DNA from 2 places in the Nocardia tengchongensis genome. Region 2 is predicted to be linked to the other one. Evidence: riboswitches for the same ligand, from Rfam matches in the RefSeq annotation. Region 2 holds a riboswitch; the other holds the start of a gene.
The links. Region 2 has a riboswitch for cobalamin ahead of ACYVKL_RS32690 (CbtB domain-containing protein). Riboswitches for the same ligand answer to the same signal wherever they lie in the genome.
Positions count from the first base shown of each region.

Region 1: another riboswitch for cobalamin. It lies ahead of cobN (cobaltochelatase subunit CobN); the one in region 2 lies ahead of ACYVKL_RS32690 (CbtB domain-containing protein).

Region 1 is NZ_BAAGUM010000015.1:467,129-474,565, forward strand. It holds gene ACYVKL_RS28740 (precorrin-8X methylmutase) at 1-344, opposite strand, end outside; gene ACYVKL_RS28745 (Lrp/AsnC family transcriptional regulator) at 448-885, opposite strand; gene ddaH (dimethylargininase) at 1,061-1,933, shown strand; gene ACYVKL_RS28755 (hypothetical protein) at 1,902-2,453, opposite strand; gene ACYVKL_RS28760 (hypothetical protein) at 2,727-3,236, shown strand; gene cobG (precorrin-3B synthase) at 3,233-4,432, opposite strand; gene ACYVKL_RS28770 (hypothetical protein) at 4,632-4,862, opposite strand; adenosylcobalamin-variant (AdoCbl-variant) riboswitch at 5,088-5,159, shown strand; gene cobN (cobaltochelatase subunit CobN) at 5,204-7,437, shown strand, end outside.
Region 2 is NZ_BAAGUM010000017.1:360,226-367,662, reverse strand. It holds gene ACYVKL_RS32700 (short-chain fatty acyl-CoA regulator family protein) at 1-39, shown strand, start outside; gene metE (5-methyltetrahydropteroyltriglutamate--homocysteine S-methyltransferase) at 85-2,349, opposite strand; cobalamin riboswitch at 2,485-2,694, opposite strand; cobalamin riboswitch at 2,840-2,992, shown strand; gene ACYVKL_RS32690 (CbtB domain-containing protein) at 3,033-3,248, shown strand; gene ACYVKL_RS32685 (CbtA family protein) at 3,271-4,113, shown strand; gene ACYVKL_RS32680 (histidine phosphatase family protein) at 4,110-4,679, shown strand; gene ACYVKL_RS32675 (LppP/LprE family lipoprotein) at 4,686-5,306, opposite strand; gene ACYVKL_RS32670 (Lrp/AsnC family transcriptional regulator) at 5,392-5,877, shown strand; gene ACYVKL_RS32665 (indolepyruvate ferredoxin oxidoreductase family protein) at 6,048-7,437, shown strand, end outside.

The sequences.
Region 1 (7,437 bases), on a different contig from region 2:
TCCAGCTGGGCGGCCAGGTCGGGCACGCGCGGGTCGTCGAGCAGGCACAGCACGTCGTTGTCGGCGGGCAGCCGCTTGCGGGTGACGCCGGAGGCGACCATCTTGGCGTCGCACAGGATCGGCGCACCGGCCTGCAGCGCGGCCCGCGCCTTGGCGACCACGTCGGTGCTGAATTCCACGTCGCCCGCCAGATCGACCTGCCCGCAGGCGTGGATCATGCGCACCACCACCTGTGACACGTCCGCCGGGAACCGGGCCAGATCGGCCTCGTCCCGAATGGTCGCGAACGAGCGCCGATAGATCTCGGCCCCGTCTTTGAGGTAGCTGGCACGCACGTCGGACATGGCGTCCACCCTAGTTTTCGCCGCCGGAGCGGCGCAGGCCGGGTAGTGCGCCCGGCCACAATGGGTGGTCTCGGTCAGGCGAATCCAGTGGTTTCGGCGCGGGTCAGGTGCGGGGGCGTTCGAGCAGGCGCGACATGACGATATTGCTGCGGGTGCGCCCGACCCGGGCGTTCTCGCGGATCCGCTCGACGGTCGCCTCGATCTCGGCCATATCGGTGGCCATCACGTGGACCAGGGCGTCGGCCTCGCCGGCGATCGTCCACACGCCGACCACCTGCGGGATGGGTTCGAGGCCGCGGCGCAGTTCGGCGGGGGAGATGTTGTCGCGGTAGAAGACTTCGACGTAGGCCTCGGTGCGCCAGCCCAGCGCGGCCGGATTCACCACCGCGGTGAAACCGGTGATCTGACCGCCTGCCACCAGCTTGTCGACGCGGCGTTTGACCGCGGGGGCGGACAGTCCGATCACCGCGCCGATGTCCTGGAACGAGGCGCGCGCGTTCTTCAGCAGATGCGCCAGGATCCGCCGATCGAGATCATCCACGGTCGCTCCCTTCGCGGGGATGCGCGCATCGGCCGCGCTGATGCATGCGCATCGATCGAACGCAACGAATCGCTGGTGGAGAGGCGATCAACGCAACGATTCGCTATTCCTGGCACAACGGTACGCCATTTACCTTCGGGTCAGACCCGTCCGCGCCGCTTCCGAGGGAGTCCCGTTGACGTCCGTAGCCACGCTGCTCGCCCGCGATCCCGCCGCCCGCCGGCCCGTGCCCCGCCGCTACCTGATGTGCCGCCCCGACCACTTCGACGTCACCTACGCCATCAATCCATGGATGGACACCGGTGCCCCCGTGAACCGGGCCCTCGCCCTCGCGCAATGGGATGCGCTGCGCATCGCTTACGAGGTGCGCGGGCATCGGGTCGAGATGATCGAACCGGTGGCGGGGCTGCCGGACATGGTGTTCGCGGCCAACGGCGGACTCGCGATCGGGGACCGGGCGCTCTCGGCGCGCTTCGCCAATCCCGAACGCGCGGACGAAGGCCCGGCCTACCACGACTGGATGGCCGCGCAGCGCTTCACGACCGTGGTGCGTGCCCGCGAAACCAATGAGGGGGAGGGCGATTTCGCGATCGCGTCCGGCCGCATCCTCGCCGGAACCGGTTTCCGCAGCGCTCGCGACTCCCACCAGGAGGTGGCGGATTACTTCGGATTGCCGGTCGTCTCACTGGATCTGGTGGATCCGCGCTTCTACCACCTCGACACCGCGCTCATGGTGCTCGACGACACCATCGCCTACTACCCGGCCGCCTTCAGCGGACCCAGCGCCCGGCTGCTCGCGAGCCTGTACCCCGACGCGATCCTCGCCACCGAGGCGGATGCGAATGTGCTGGGCCTCAACGGCGTCTGCGACGGCTACCACGTCTTTCTCACCGATCAGGCGGTCGACCTGGCTGAGCAGCTGCGCGCCCGCGGCTACGAACCGGTCGGGATCGACCTGTCGGAGCTGCTCAAATCCGGCGGCAGCGTGAAATGCTGCACGATGGAATGGCACGCGGTCAGAACGGCAGCCGGGTCCGGAACGGACTGACGTCGGGATCATTCAGGGGATGGGCCAGGATCAGGAAGCGCAGCAGCATGATCGCGCCGGTGATCTGCAGGACGGCCAACGGGATCTCGCCGATCAGCGCCGTGCCCAGCGAGATCCACACGTCGCTGGCATCGGCGGTGACGATGTCGAACCAGGCGTCCACCAGCAGGAGCAGGCCGGTGCCGAAGGCCGGGAGCAGCAGCACCACGCGCCGCTTCCAGCCGAGGTAGGCGGTGGCCGCCATCATCAGCACCAGTACGATGTCGAAACCGATCCAGGCCAGCGACCAGTTGCGGGCGTGGTATTCGGTCGGCAGTGAGAACCCGAGATACACGATCCACGGAATCAGGCCCAGGCATCCGCCGATCATGAGCGTGAGCCGGACTCGCCGATGCACCCGCACCACTTCAGGGCGGGGCAGGACCCGCTCCGGCGGTGGTTGTAATCGCCGGATCAGCTCGCGGCGCTCCTCGTCGGACATCGCCCCGATCTCTTGATCGCTGAGCTTCGCGATGGTCATGACCGCCTCCCGCCTGCGCTGGTGCCGCCCTGCCCCATCCACTCTGCACCAGCGACCCCGAGGCCTGCACGCCGCACCCGCCGAGGGTCCGGCGACCGCTTCCGCATCCTCGACATCGTCGAAGTCACGGTCTGACTTCACCACGCCGTTCCTGGCTCGCCCCCCGAGAAGTGGGGGCCTCCCGATCTCTTCGAAACGTCTGTATGTCAGATATTGCCGGGCTAGCGTTCAGCGTCCGGCGGACGTCGGGACGATCATGATCAGGGAGTGGATATGACACGGGAAGCGGTTCGCCGAATCGGCTGGGTCGCAACGACAATGGCGCTGGCGGCGACGATTGCCACGGTCACCGCGCCGGTCGGGACGTCCGCCCCCAGCAGCACCTTTCAGGGTGTATGGGTGTTGGACGACAGCGGGTACGTGCCGGCGCATATCTCTGTCGGTGTGCGCTACGTCCTGCACGCCGATGCGGTGGGCCAAACACCCCGCGTGAACTTCTATGACAACTCCGCCTGCCTGGGCAGCACTCTCGCCAAGGTCTTCCGCGACCCGGTCTCGGACGACTACGCGTGGGTGTACTGGGTGCCGACCAGTACCGGAACCCACGTCCTGTCCACCAAACAGGGCGACTGGGAGAACGGTCCGGCCACGGTGCAGGTCGAACCCGCGCCCGCGGGGACTACCCCCGTCGCGCAGCCAAAACTCGATGGTTGCGGCGGGGGCGGCAGCCTCGACCTCAGCAACTACCCCATCGGCTCCGGGAGTTCGACCGCGACTCCCTAGCCGGCGGGGACGATGCGGTAGCCGTCGGTGGTGGCGACGACGTCGGTGACCGCGCCCTTCGGGCGGCCGCAGCGGCGGTCGCAGCCCGACCAGTGCTGCCGGCCCGCGACCACCACGTCGGCGGCGTCGAGGCCCTCGCGCGCGAATCCCGGTGCGCCGGTGGGGAGGACGCGACCGGAGTCGACGGCCTCGGCGACATCGGCGCGGACGTCGGTCAGGGACTTGGCGCAGCCGGGCATGCCCGCGCAGGCGCTGACCTGGAGCCACGGGGAAGCGGCGTCGAAGATCAGGCCCATGGGGGCCAGCACGCGGACCACCTGTTCGGCGGCCCACTCGTCGAGATCGGTGATGACGAGGCTGCGCCAGGGGGTCACGAACACCGGGCGCTCGACGGCTGCGAGGAATTCGGCGGTGCGGGCGGGCAGGGAACCGAGGCGGACGCCCGCGCCGAGGGTGACCCGGTCGTCGGCCTGGGTCATCCAGCCGATCGGAACATCCTGGTGGACAGGCGGTTCCAGGAGGTCGGCGGCGATGTCGAGGCCGGGGTGGCCGGTGCGGAGCCGGTCGGTGAGCCGGGCGGTGCCCTCGGGGATCTCGTGCAGTCGCCAGTGCCCGTCACGCAGGTCGAGGAAGCCGTCGGCCGCGGCGAGCATGAGGTCCACCGCGGTATCGGCGGGCAGGCGCAGGCCGGAGTCCTTGCCCGCCAACAGGAGTGCGTAGGTGTGTTCGCCGAGGGCGTGCACGCCGATGTCGCCGCCGAGGCCGCTGACGTCGCCGCGGCCGTCGTCGAGGGTGAACAGCACCCGGCCCGGCAGTTCCGCCAGGCGTGGTCGCGCGCGCAGGCCCGCGTCGAGGGCGGCGACCAGGGGATGCACGTTGGACCAGCCGCCGACGCGTCCGGACAGCGGCGAGGCGATGATGTTGCGCACCCGTTCGTGGGTGGCGCTGGGCAGCAGCCCGGCGTCGGTGAGCCGTTCGGTAAGGGCGGCCGCGTCGCGCACCTGCCGGAACTGGATGTTTCCGCGCGAGGTGAGTTCGATGTTCCCGTCGCTGAGGTCGGCGGCCGCGCCGGCGAGGGCCTCAAGCTGGGTGGGGGACAGGAGTCCGCCGGGCACCCGGATGCGGGCGAGGGGACCATCGGCTGCTTCGTGCAGGCGCAGCACGCCCGGGCAGGAATCGGGATCGGTTCGCGTCATGACGCCTCCCAGCGTACGGAGGTCGGCGCGGCCGGGCACGAGCTGCCCAGGCGTCGAACCCAGTTCACGTCTATCTGAATCTGTAGATATTGCAATCTAACTATGTGTCGTGGGCATGGCGGAAAGAAGCCGAAAGAAATCCGGGGCCGGGGGAGCCCCGGAATCTCGTTGTCGGATCGGTCGATTCGGCCAGGCCGGTTCAGCCGGCCTGGCGGGGTTCGATGGCCGCGGGGGCGCCGCGGCGGCGGGCGAAGGCGGGACTGACTTCCCAGGTGTCGTTGAGGAGGCTGGGGACGTTGTGGTGGTCGGCGTGGTCACGGTGGACGGTGGTGGTCATGACCGTGAGGCCGAACAGGATGGTCGCCGCGCAGACGACGCCGGCGATGAGTGCCAGCCGCGAGTGACCGGAGCCGGCGGCGGTGAGTGCCATGGCCAGCGTTGCGAAGGCAACCAGTACGCAAAAGTATCCCGACCAGGCAGCAAAGCGGTTCCGCCTGACCCATCCTGGAGTGAGTGGCATACCGGCAGCGTACGCGCCGACCAGTCGGTTCTCTGAGGGGATGAGCCAGGCTTTGCCGCACTGTGATCGGTGCGCGGCCCGGTGATCCGGGCGCGATACCGGTCCGGCGAACGCGGCGCGATAGCATCGGCGAGCTCGTCGAACGGAAGAAAGCCGGTGCAATTCCGGTGCGGTCGCGCCACTGTGACAGTCAGACCTTCCCGGCGGGCGCCGAACCGTGCTGGGCGCGTCACCCTAGGAAGGCCGAACCTGTGATTCTGCTGCTGTCCACCTCCGACACCGATCTGCTGAGCGCGCGCGCCAGCGACGCCGGCTACCGGCTGGCCAATCCGGCCCGCCTGCTGCCGGAGGACCTGCCGGGCCTGCTCGACGGCGCCGAGCTGGTGATCGTGCGCGTGCTGGGCGGCAAGCGCGCCTGGGAGGACGGACTGGAGACGGTGCGCGCCAGCGGAATTCCGCTGGTCGCACTGGGCGGCGAGATCGCGCCCGACGCCGAGCTCATGGAGTGCTCCACGGTGCCGGGCGGCGTGGCCGCCGACGCCCACAACTACCTGGCCGCGGGCGGTCCGCGAAACCTGCTGCAGCTGCACAACTTCCTGTCCGACACGGTGCTCCTCACCGGGCACGGTTTCGAGCCGCCGGTGGAGATGCCGAGCTGGGGCGAACTGGAGCGCGAGGCGCGTCCGGTCGCGGCGGACGCGCCGACCGTGGCGGTCGTCTACTACCGGGCCCAGCACCTGGCGGGCAATACCGCCTACATCGATGCCCTGTGTGCGGCGGTCGAGGACAAGGGCGCGCGGGCGCTGCCGATCTACTGCGCCTCGCTGCGCACCGCGGAACCGGAACTGCTGGCCACGCTGGGTACCGCCGACGCCCTCGTGGTGACGGTGCTGGCGGCGGGTGGCACCAAGCCCGCGACCGCCTCGGCCGGTGGCGACGACGAGGCCTGGGATGTGGGCGCGCTCGCCGACCTGGATGTGCCGATCCTGCAGGGCCTGTGCCTGACCAGCGGCCGCGAGCAGTGGGAGGCCAATGACGACGGCCTGTCCCCGCTGGATGTCGCCACCCAGGTGGCGGTGCCGGAGTTCGACGGGCGCATCATCACGGTTCCGTTCTCGTTCAAGGAGTTCGACGCCGACGGGCTGTCGTCGTATGTGCCCGACGCCGAGCGCGCGGCCCGCGTGGCGGGGATCGCGGTGCGCTACGCGCGACTGCGCCACATTCCGGCCGAGCAGAAGAAGATCGCGATCGTGCTGTCGGCGTACCCGACCAAGCACGCGCGCATCGGCAACGCCGTCGGCCTCGACACCCCGGCCAGCGCCATCCGGCTGCTGACCGAGATGCGTGAGGCCGGATACGATCTCGGCGCGCGCGGGGAGATCCCCGGCCTCGAGACCGCCGACGGCGACGCCCTGATCCACGCGCTCATCGCGGCCGGCGGGCAGGACCCCGACTGGCTGAGCCAGGAACAGTTGGAGGGCAACCCGATTCGCATCGGCGCCGACCTCTACACCCAGTGGTTCGATACGCTGCCCGAGGACCTGCGCGAAGCCGTGATCGAGGCGTGGGGGCCGCCGCCGGGCGAACTCTACGTCGACCGCTCCGCGGACCCGAAGGGCGAAATCGTCATTGCCGCCCTGCGTTTCGGCAATGTGGTGCTGATCGTGCAGCCGCCGCGCGGCTTCGGTGAGAACCCCGTCGCCATCTACCATGACCCCGATCTGCCGCCGAGCCACCACTATCTGGCCGCCTACCGCTGGCTGGCCGCGCCGGAGGGTTTCGCCGCCGACGCCGTGGTGCACCTGGGCAAGCACGGCAACCTGGAGTGGCTGCCCGGCAAGACGCTCGGCATGTCGGCGTCCTGCGGCACCGACGCCGCCCTGGGCGATCTGCCGCTGATCTACCCGTTCCTGGTCAACGACCCGGGCGAGGGCACCCAGGCCAAGCGCCGCGCCCACGCCACCCTGGTCGACCACCTGATCCCGCCCATGGCGCGCGCCGAGACCTACGGCGACATCTCGCGGCTCGAGCAGTTGCTCGACGAGCACGCCAATATCTCCGCGCTGGATCCGGGCAAGCTGCCCGCCATCCGCCAGCAGATCTGGACGCTGATGCGCGCGGCCAAGATGGACCACGATCTCGGGCTGACCGAGCGGCCCGAGGAAGACGTCTTCGACGACATGCTGCTGCATGTCGACGGCTGGCTGTGCGAGATCAAGGACGTGCAGATCCGCGACGGCCTGCACATCCTCGGCCAGGCCCCGGCGGGGGAGGCCGAGGTGGACCTGGTGCTGGCCATGCTGCGCGCCCGGCAGCTGTGGGGCGGCGAGGTCAATGTCCCGGGTCTGCGAGAAGCGCTGGGGCTCAGCGAATCCGGTGACGAGAAGCGCGACCGGGTGGACGCCTTCGAAGAGCTGGCGCGCGAATTGGTCTCGGCCATGCAGGAAGTCGACTGGGCCGCCGACTCCATCGACGCGGTGACCGA
Region 2 (7,437 bases):
AACAGTTCCCTGACCATCCCGTACGCGCCGATCACGTAGCCGGATGCCGGGGTGCTCCGCGCGGCGGAACGCCCCGGCGTTCGGTCAGCGCAGCGCCCGTGCGGCGGCCACCAGGTTGCGCAGCGACTCGGTCACCTCGGCGGCGCCGCGGGTCTTGAGCCCGCAGTCCGGGTTGACCCAGAGCCGTTCGGCCGGAACCGCTTTCAGTGCCAGCGCGAGCGAGGTCCCGATCTCCTCGGTGCTGGGCACCCGCGGCGAGTGGATGTCGTACACGCCCGGTCCCACGCCCAGGTCGAAGCCCGCCGCGTTGAGGTCGTCGAGTACCTCCATGTGCGAGCGGGCCGCCTCGATCGAGGTGACGTCGGCGTCCAATCCCGCGATGGCGCCGATGATCTCACCGAACTCCGAATAGCACAGGTGGGTGTGGATCTGGGTGGTGTCGGCGACGCCTGAGGTGGCCAGCCGGAACGCCGCCACCGCCCACTCCAGGTACCCGGGCTGATCGGCGCGGCGCAGCGGCAGCAGTTCCCGCAGCGCCGGCTCGTCCACCTGGATGATGGCGATCCCGGCGGCTTCCAGGTCGACCGTCTCGTCCCGGATGGCCAGCGCGATCTGGCGCGCGGTGTCGGCGAGCGGCTGGTCGTCACGCACGTACGACCACGCCAGGATGGTGACCGGCCCGGTGAGCATGCCCTTGACCGGCTTGCCGGTCAGCGACTGCGCGTAGGTGATCCAGTCGACGGTCATGGCCGCCGGGCGGGTCACGTCGCCGAACAGGATCGGCGGGCGGACGCAGCGGGTGCCGTAGGACTGCACCCACCCGTTCGCGGTGGCGGCGAATCCGTCCAGCTGCTCGGCGAAGTACTGCACCATGTCGTTGCGCTCGGGCTCGCCGTGCACCAGCACATCCAGGCCGATCTCCTCTTGCAGCGCAATGACTTCGGCGATCTCGGCGCGCATGCGGGTGTCGTACTCGGCCCGATCGATCTCGGCGCGGCGCAAGGCGGCGCGCGCCACCCGGATGCGGCCGGTCTGCGGGTAGGAGCCGATGGTCGTGGTCGGCAGCGGCGGCAGGTGCAGACGTTCCTGCTGCAACCGCCGCCGCTCGTCCGCGGGCGCCCGGCGTCCGTCGGCGGCATCGAGCCCGGCCAGCCGGGCCCGGACCGTCGGATCGCACAGCCGGGCGTCGGACCGCCTGTCCAGCACGGCCGTTCGCGCGATCTCCAGCTGCTCGGCGGCCGCGTCCTGCCCCTCATGCAGGACGGTGGCCAGCAGCCGGATCTCGGCGATCTTCTCGGCTCCGAACGCCAGCCAGGACCGCAGGCGCGGCTCCAGGTCGGGCTCGGCGGCGAGGCTGTAGGGCACATGCAGCAGCGAGCAGGAACTCGACACCGCCACGGGCGCGCCGCCGGCGGCGAGAGCGGCCAGCCCGGTCAGCGCCCGATCGGGATCGGTGCGCCACACGTTGTAGCCGTCGACGACGCCCGCGACCAGGAGCGTTCCGGAAAGCTCCTGCGCCGCGGCCACATCGGCGCCACCGTCCGCGACCAGGTCGACGGCGATGCCCTCGACCCCGGTGGCCGCCAGCACCGGCAGCACCGGACCCAACCGGCCGAAGTAGCCGGCCACCAGCAGATCCGGTCGCCCCGACCCGGAGGCCAGCCGCTGATACGTCGAATGCACCAGCGCCAGTTCGGTTTCCGTCAGATCTGCGACCAGTGCCGGCTCGTCGATCTGCACCCAGCGCGCGCCCGCCGCGGCCAGCAGGCCCAGCAGCCGCTCGTACAGCGGCAGCAGATCCGGCAGGCGATCGAGCAGCTCACTGCCGTCCACCGACTTGGCCAGTTTCAGGAAGGTGATCGGGCCGATGATCACCGGTCGGGCCGGAATACCCAGTGCCAGAGCTTCTTCCAGTTCCGCCAGCGGCTTGCCCGGATGCAGGGAGAACTCCGTCGCGGCCGACAGCTCGGGCACCAGATAGTGGTAGTTGGTGTCGAACCACTTGGTCATCTCGAGCGGCGCGACCTCGGCGGTGCCGCGCGCGGCCGCGAAGTAGCGGTCCAGCTCGTCGGCGATGCCGTGCACCCGCTCGGGCAGCGCGCCCAGCAACACGGCGGTGTCGAGCACCTGGTCGTAGTAGGAGAAGGTGCCCACCGGAATCGAATCCAGTCCGGCGGCACGCACCGCGGTGAGTTGCGCGGCGCGCAGGCCCCCGGAGAGGCCGTGCAGTGCGGCGGCGTCGATCCGCCCCGCCCAGTACGCCTCGACGGCGCGTTTCAGTTCCCGGTTCGGGCCGATGCGGGGCAGGCCCAGCACCGTGGCGGTGAAGGTGTTCTCAGGGTTCGGCATTGATGAACTCCGTGGTCAGCAGTCGATGACCGCCGCCCATTACGAGCGCACGCTGACGGAGCCCATGGGGCAGCTACCGTGCCCGGATCCGATCGGCGTAGCGCCCAATCCACGAGGCGACGACCGCCGGATACGGCGTATCCGGCACGACGGGCAGGTCTTCGGACTCATGGGCATCGACCCGAAATTCGGGTCGGCCCCGGTACGTGACCGAGGCCGGACCTACCGGCCGTCGCTTCCCAGGCCTGCGCCCAGTGCTGATGACAGCGTTCGTTCCCATTCACCGCTGCGGGACAGTCCCGGATTCTCACCGGGTTCCCTCTCACCCGGCCGGCGCGTGAACGCGGGGCGGGCTTCGACGCCGTCGAATGGGTCAGGGGCTCCTCGACTCCACCTCCGGCGAACCAGTTGCGTTGGCGAATATAGCCCAATGACACCGTGCTGACGGCGCACGCGCCGTCGTCCCAACAGGTGGGCGACCCGGAGCATGCGGATTGACCAGCGGCGATGCGCTTTCGTATGGTTGATCGACGATGCCATGAGGAATCCGGTGCAATGCCGGAACGGTCGCGCCACTGTGAGCAGCCGGTCTCGGTGAGAGACAGGATGCGAGTCAGACCCTCACATCGTCGGTTCGATCGGCAACGGGGACGCGAAATCCCCCAGACTCAAAGGAGTCCTTCGTGGCTACCTCTTTCGCTCCTCGCTCCGGTCTCGGCAGCGGCGCGCTCGCGATCCCGACCACGGCCCTGTGGCTGGTCGGCACCACGCTGCTGGCGCTGCTGGCCCTGTACTTCATCGGCATCGATCAGGGTGCGGTGTCGGTCTTCGGCAGCGACATGCACGTGCACGAGTTCGTGCACGACGGCCGGCATTTCCTCGGTTTCCCCTGCCACTAGCACCGGGAATCGAGTAACCACAATGGAAAAGCGAATCATCGGCCGAGGTGTCCTGCTGGGCGCCCTCGGCGGATCGCTGGCGTTCGTCTTCGCCCGGATCCTGTCCGAGCCGATCATCGATCGAGCCATCGCCTACGAAGAGGGCCGTGACGACGCGCAGATGGCGCTCGACAAGGCCGCCGGCAAGCCGATGGACATGGACCACGGGGTCGAGCTCTTCACCCGCGCGCAGCAGCAGAACGTGGGCTTCGGCTTCGGCATGATCGTGTTCGGTGCCGCCCTGGGCGCGCTGTTCGCGGTGGTCTACTTCCTGGCGCTGCGCAGGGCGGGCAAGATCTCGCCGCGGAATCTGGCACTGCTGGCGTCGGGCGGCATGTTCCTGGTGCTGGACCTGGTCCCGTTCCTGAAGTATCCGGCCAATCCGCCGTCGATCGGGCACCACGAGACCACCGGGCCCCGCACCGCCCTGTATCTGGGCATGATCGCGATCGGCGTGGTCGCGCTGTGCGCCGCGATCTGGCTGGGCCGCAAACTCACGGCGCGCCTGGATGTCTGGACCGCCGGCGTGGCGGCCTCGGCCGGCTTCGTGCTGGTGATGGGTGTCGTGATGGCGGTGCTGCCGTCGCTCGGACAGCTCTCGGCCAACAAGGAATACGGCGACTTCGCCACCGAAACGCCGCAGCCGCTGAAGGATCCGTCCGGCACGATCGTCTTCCCGGGGTTCCCGGCCGACGACCTGTACTACTTCCGGCTGTACTCGATCGCCGCCCAGCTCATCGTGTGGGTGGTCATCGGTGTCGGCTTCGCCTGGCTCGCGCCGCGCCTGCTCGGCGACCGCGCGACCGAGACCGCGCAGGCGGCATGAGCGCGGTCACCCGCCTCACCCTGGTGACGCACGCGATCACCGATGCCGTGCAGGGCGCCCGTTTTCCGGCCGACGAACCGCTGAACCCGCTCGGGTCGCGGTCGGTCGAGAAGGCGGGCGGCCTGCCCGGCCCCGCGCCCGAGACGGTGCTGCACGCACCGGAGGTCCGGGCCGAACAGACCTGCCGCGCGCTGGGTTTCACCGGCGCGCCGGAATTGGCGTTGCGCGACCTGGACCACGGCGGTTGGGCCGGGAAGTCCATGGACGAGCTCGCGCCCGAGCAGCTCATGGGCTGGCTCACCGACCCGGCCTACCGCGACCACGGCGGTGAATCGATCACCGATCTACTCGACCGGGTCGGCGACTGGCTGCACGCACTGGCGGGCAGCGGCGACCGGATCGTGGCGGTGACGCATCCCGCGATCGTGCGGGCCGCGGTCCTGCGCACCCTGAACGCTCCCCCGGAGTCGTTCTGGCGCATCGACATTCCGCCACTGAGCGCCACCACCCTGCATCACCGCGGCCCGGCGTGGACGTTGCGCGCGACCGCGCACGAACTGGCCTGAACCGCCTCAGGCGTGCGGCGGGAACTGGCCGTTCGCCGTGACCTTGGTGCCATCGAGGGTGAAGGTGACGACGCTGGGACCGCCCTGCGGGCAGCACATCGGGTCGCTTCCGTTGAGCCAGCGGTAGGTCAGCGACAGCGAGTTCCGCGTCTTGCCGGTGACCTGCGTGTACATGTACGGGTCGGCGGTCGCCGTACCCAGGTAGGTGCCGCCGGTGAAGAACAGCACGTGCGTGTACGGGTGATTGGTGTTGGAGTTCACCGTCATCCACGACAGCACGCCGTCGCAGCCCGAGGCGAGCGCCACGTCCCCGGCCTCACCGGCCTGCCACCCACCCACCGGCGGCGGGTTCAGCTTGGCGATGGCGGCGTGGGCCAGCTCGGAGTTGATGTCGAAGCACAGCCCGTGTCCGCTCCCCGCGGGCGCGCCGCCCTGCTGTTGCGGCGCGGCGCCGGGACTCGTCGTCGCCGGACTCCCGGCGTTCGACGTGGCCGGGCTCCCCACGCTGGTCGCCACCGGGCTCGCGGTGGTCGGTGCCGGACCCGTCGATGTCCCCGGATTGCACCCGGTGGTCACCGCCATGACGGCGGCGGCCATCGCGAGCAGAGCCGCTGACCTGGTCTTCATGATGTCTCCCCGCGCACGTGTCACGCCCTCATCATCGGGCACGTGAGCAGCGGTGTTATCGAGAACCGCTGTGCGAGAATGCGGCATGAGCATCAAGATCGACGGTCTCGACTCCGCGCTGCTCAGGGAGTTGGCGGCCGATCCGCGGGTGCCGATTCTGGAATTGGCGCAGCGGCTGGGGATCGCCCGGAACACCGTCCAAGCCCGGATGAAACGGCTGGAGGCGGCCGGGGTGGTGCGCGGGTATCCGCCGGACGTGGATCTCGAGGTCATCGGGTTCGCGGTGCACGCCTTCCTGGGCATCGAACTGGACCAGAACAAGATGAACGACATCGTCGAGGCGTTGCGGGCGTTCCCGAACGTGCTCGAGGTACACGCCACCACCGGACGCGGGGATCTGCTGGTGCGGGTGGCCGCGCGGTCGCAGCCGGATCTGCTCGGCGTCATCCAGCGTGTGCACGCCATCGCGGGGGTCAAGCACACCGAGACCATGCTCGCCCTGGCGACGCCGATCGAATACCGGTCGCTGCCGCTCGTCGAACAGCTGACCAGCCATCCGGGCGCCGACTGACCAGAATGCTGCGCACATCAGAGTGCTCCAGATCACTTTTGAGCAGTCTGATCAACTTTTCGCACGACTGTTGACACAGATCACACATCACGGCAGATTTCGCAGCACCGATCGCTTGGTCCCTTCGTTGCAGCTCACAATCTGGGCTGTAGAGAGTGTGGTGACTGTTCATGACCGACGTTGCCTGCGCGCCTGCACCACAGGCCGAACCGGCTACGCCCTACGACCTCGCCGACCGTTACCGGTCGGGTGCGGGTCCGGTCCTCCTCACCGGCGTACAGGCCATCGCCCGGCTGCTGGTGGAACAGCATGTGCGCGATATGCGCGCCGGCCACCGGGTCGCGACCTTCGTGTCCGGGTATCAGGGCAGCCCGCTGGGCGGGGTCGACAAGATGCTGCTGGGCATGCCGACCGTGCTGACCGAACACGACATCGCCTTCGTGCCGGGCTTCAACGAGGAGCTCGCCGCCACCGCGGTGTGGGGCAGCCAAGCCGATCTCCCGGCGGGCACGCCGACCCACGACGGCGTGGTGGGCGTCTGGTACGGCAAGGGGCCGGGCGTGGACCGCGCCACCGACGCCATCCGGCACGCGAACATGTACGGGGTGAATCCGCGCGGCGGCGTCCTGCTGCTGGTTGGTGACGACCCGGCCTCGAAGTCCTCGACGGTGCCCGCGGTGAGCGAGCGGTCGCTGGCCGCCATGGGCGTGCCGGTGCTGTTCCCGCGCAATGCCCGCGAGATCATCACCATGGGCATGCAGGGGGTGGCGCTGTCGCGGGCCTCGGGCTGCATCGTGGCCATGAAGATCGTCGCCGATGTCGCGGACGGCGCCTGGACGGTGGACGGCTCGGTCGCGAACCTGCCCATCGCGGTGCCCGAAGTGCAGTGGGACGGTAAGACTTTCGCCTACCGGCAGCGGCCGATGGCGGCGCCGGCCGACAGCGTGCTCGCCGAGGCCGATCTGTACGGGCCGCGCTGGGCCACGGTGCGCGCCTTCGGGGCCGCGAACGACCTCGACGTCATCGAGGTGGATCCGGCGCACGCGCGGATCGGGATCGCGGCCACCGGCACCACCTTCGACGCGGTCCGCCAGGCGCTGCACGACCTCGGCGTCGACGAGGCGGCGCTGCAGCGCGCGGGCATCCGCCTGCTGCGCATCGGCATGCCGTATCCGGTAGGCGCGCAGCGGGTCACGGAATTCGCGCGCGGCTTGGAGCAGATCATCGTGGTCGAGGACAAGACCGCGTTCATCGAGACCCAGATCCGTGAAATCCTTTACGGCGCCGCCGATGCCCCGCGCATCATCGGCAAGCTGGATGGAAACGGACTGCCGCTCATGCCCTTCGACGGCGAGCTCACGGCGGGCCGCCTGCTCGCCCCGCTGCGCCGGGTGCTGCGCGCGCACGTCGAGCTGAAAAAGGCTCCGCCCCCGGCGCTTTCGCTGGAAGTGTTGTCGGCCAAGCGCACCCCCTACTTCTGCAGCGGCTGCCCGCACAACCGGTCCACCGCCATCCCCGAGGGCTCCATCGGCGGTGGCGGCATCGGCTGCCACACCCTGG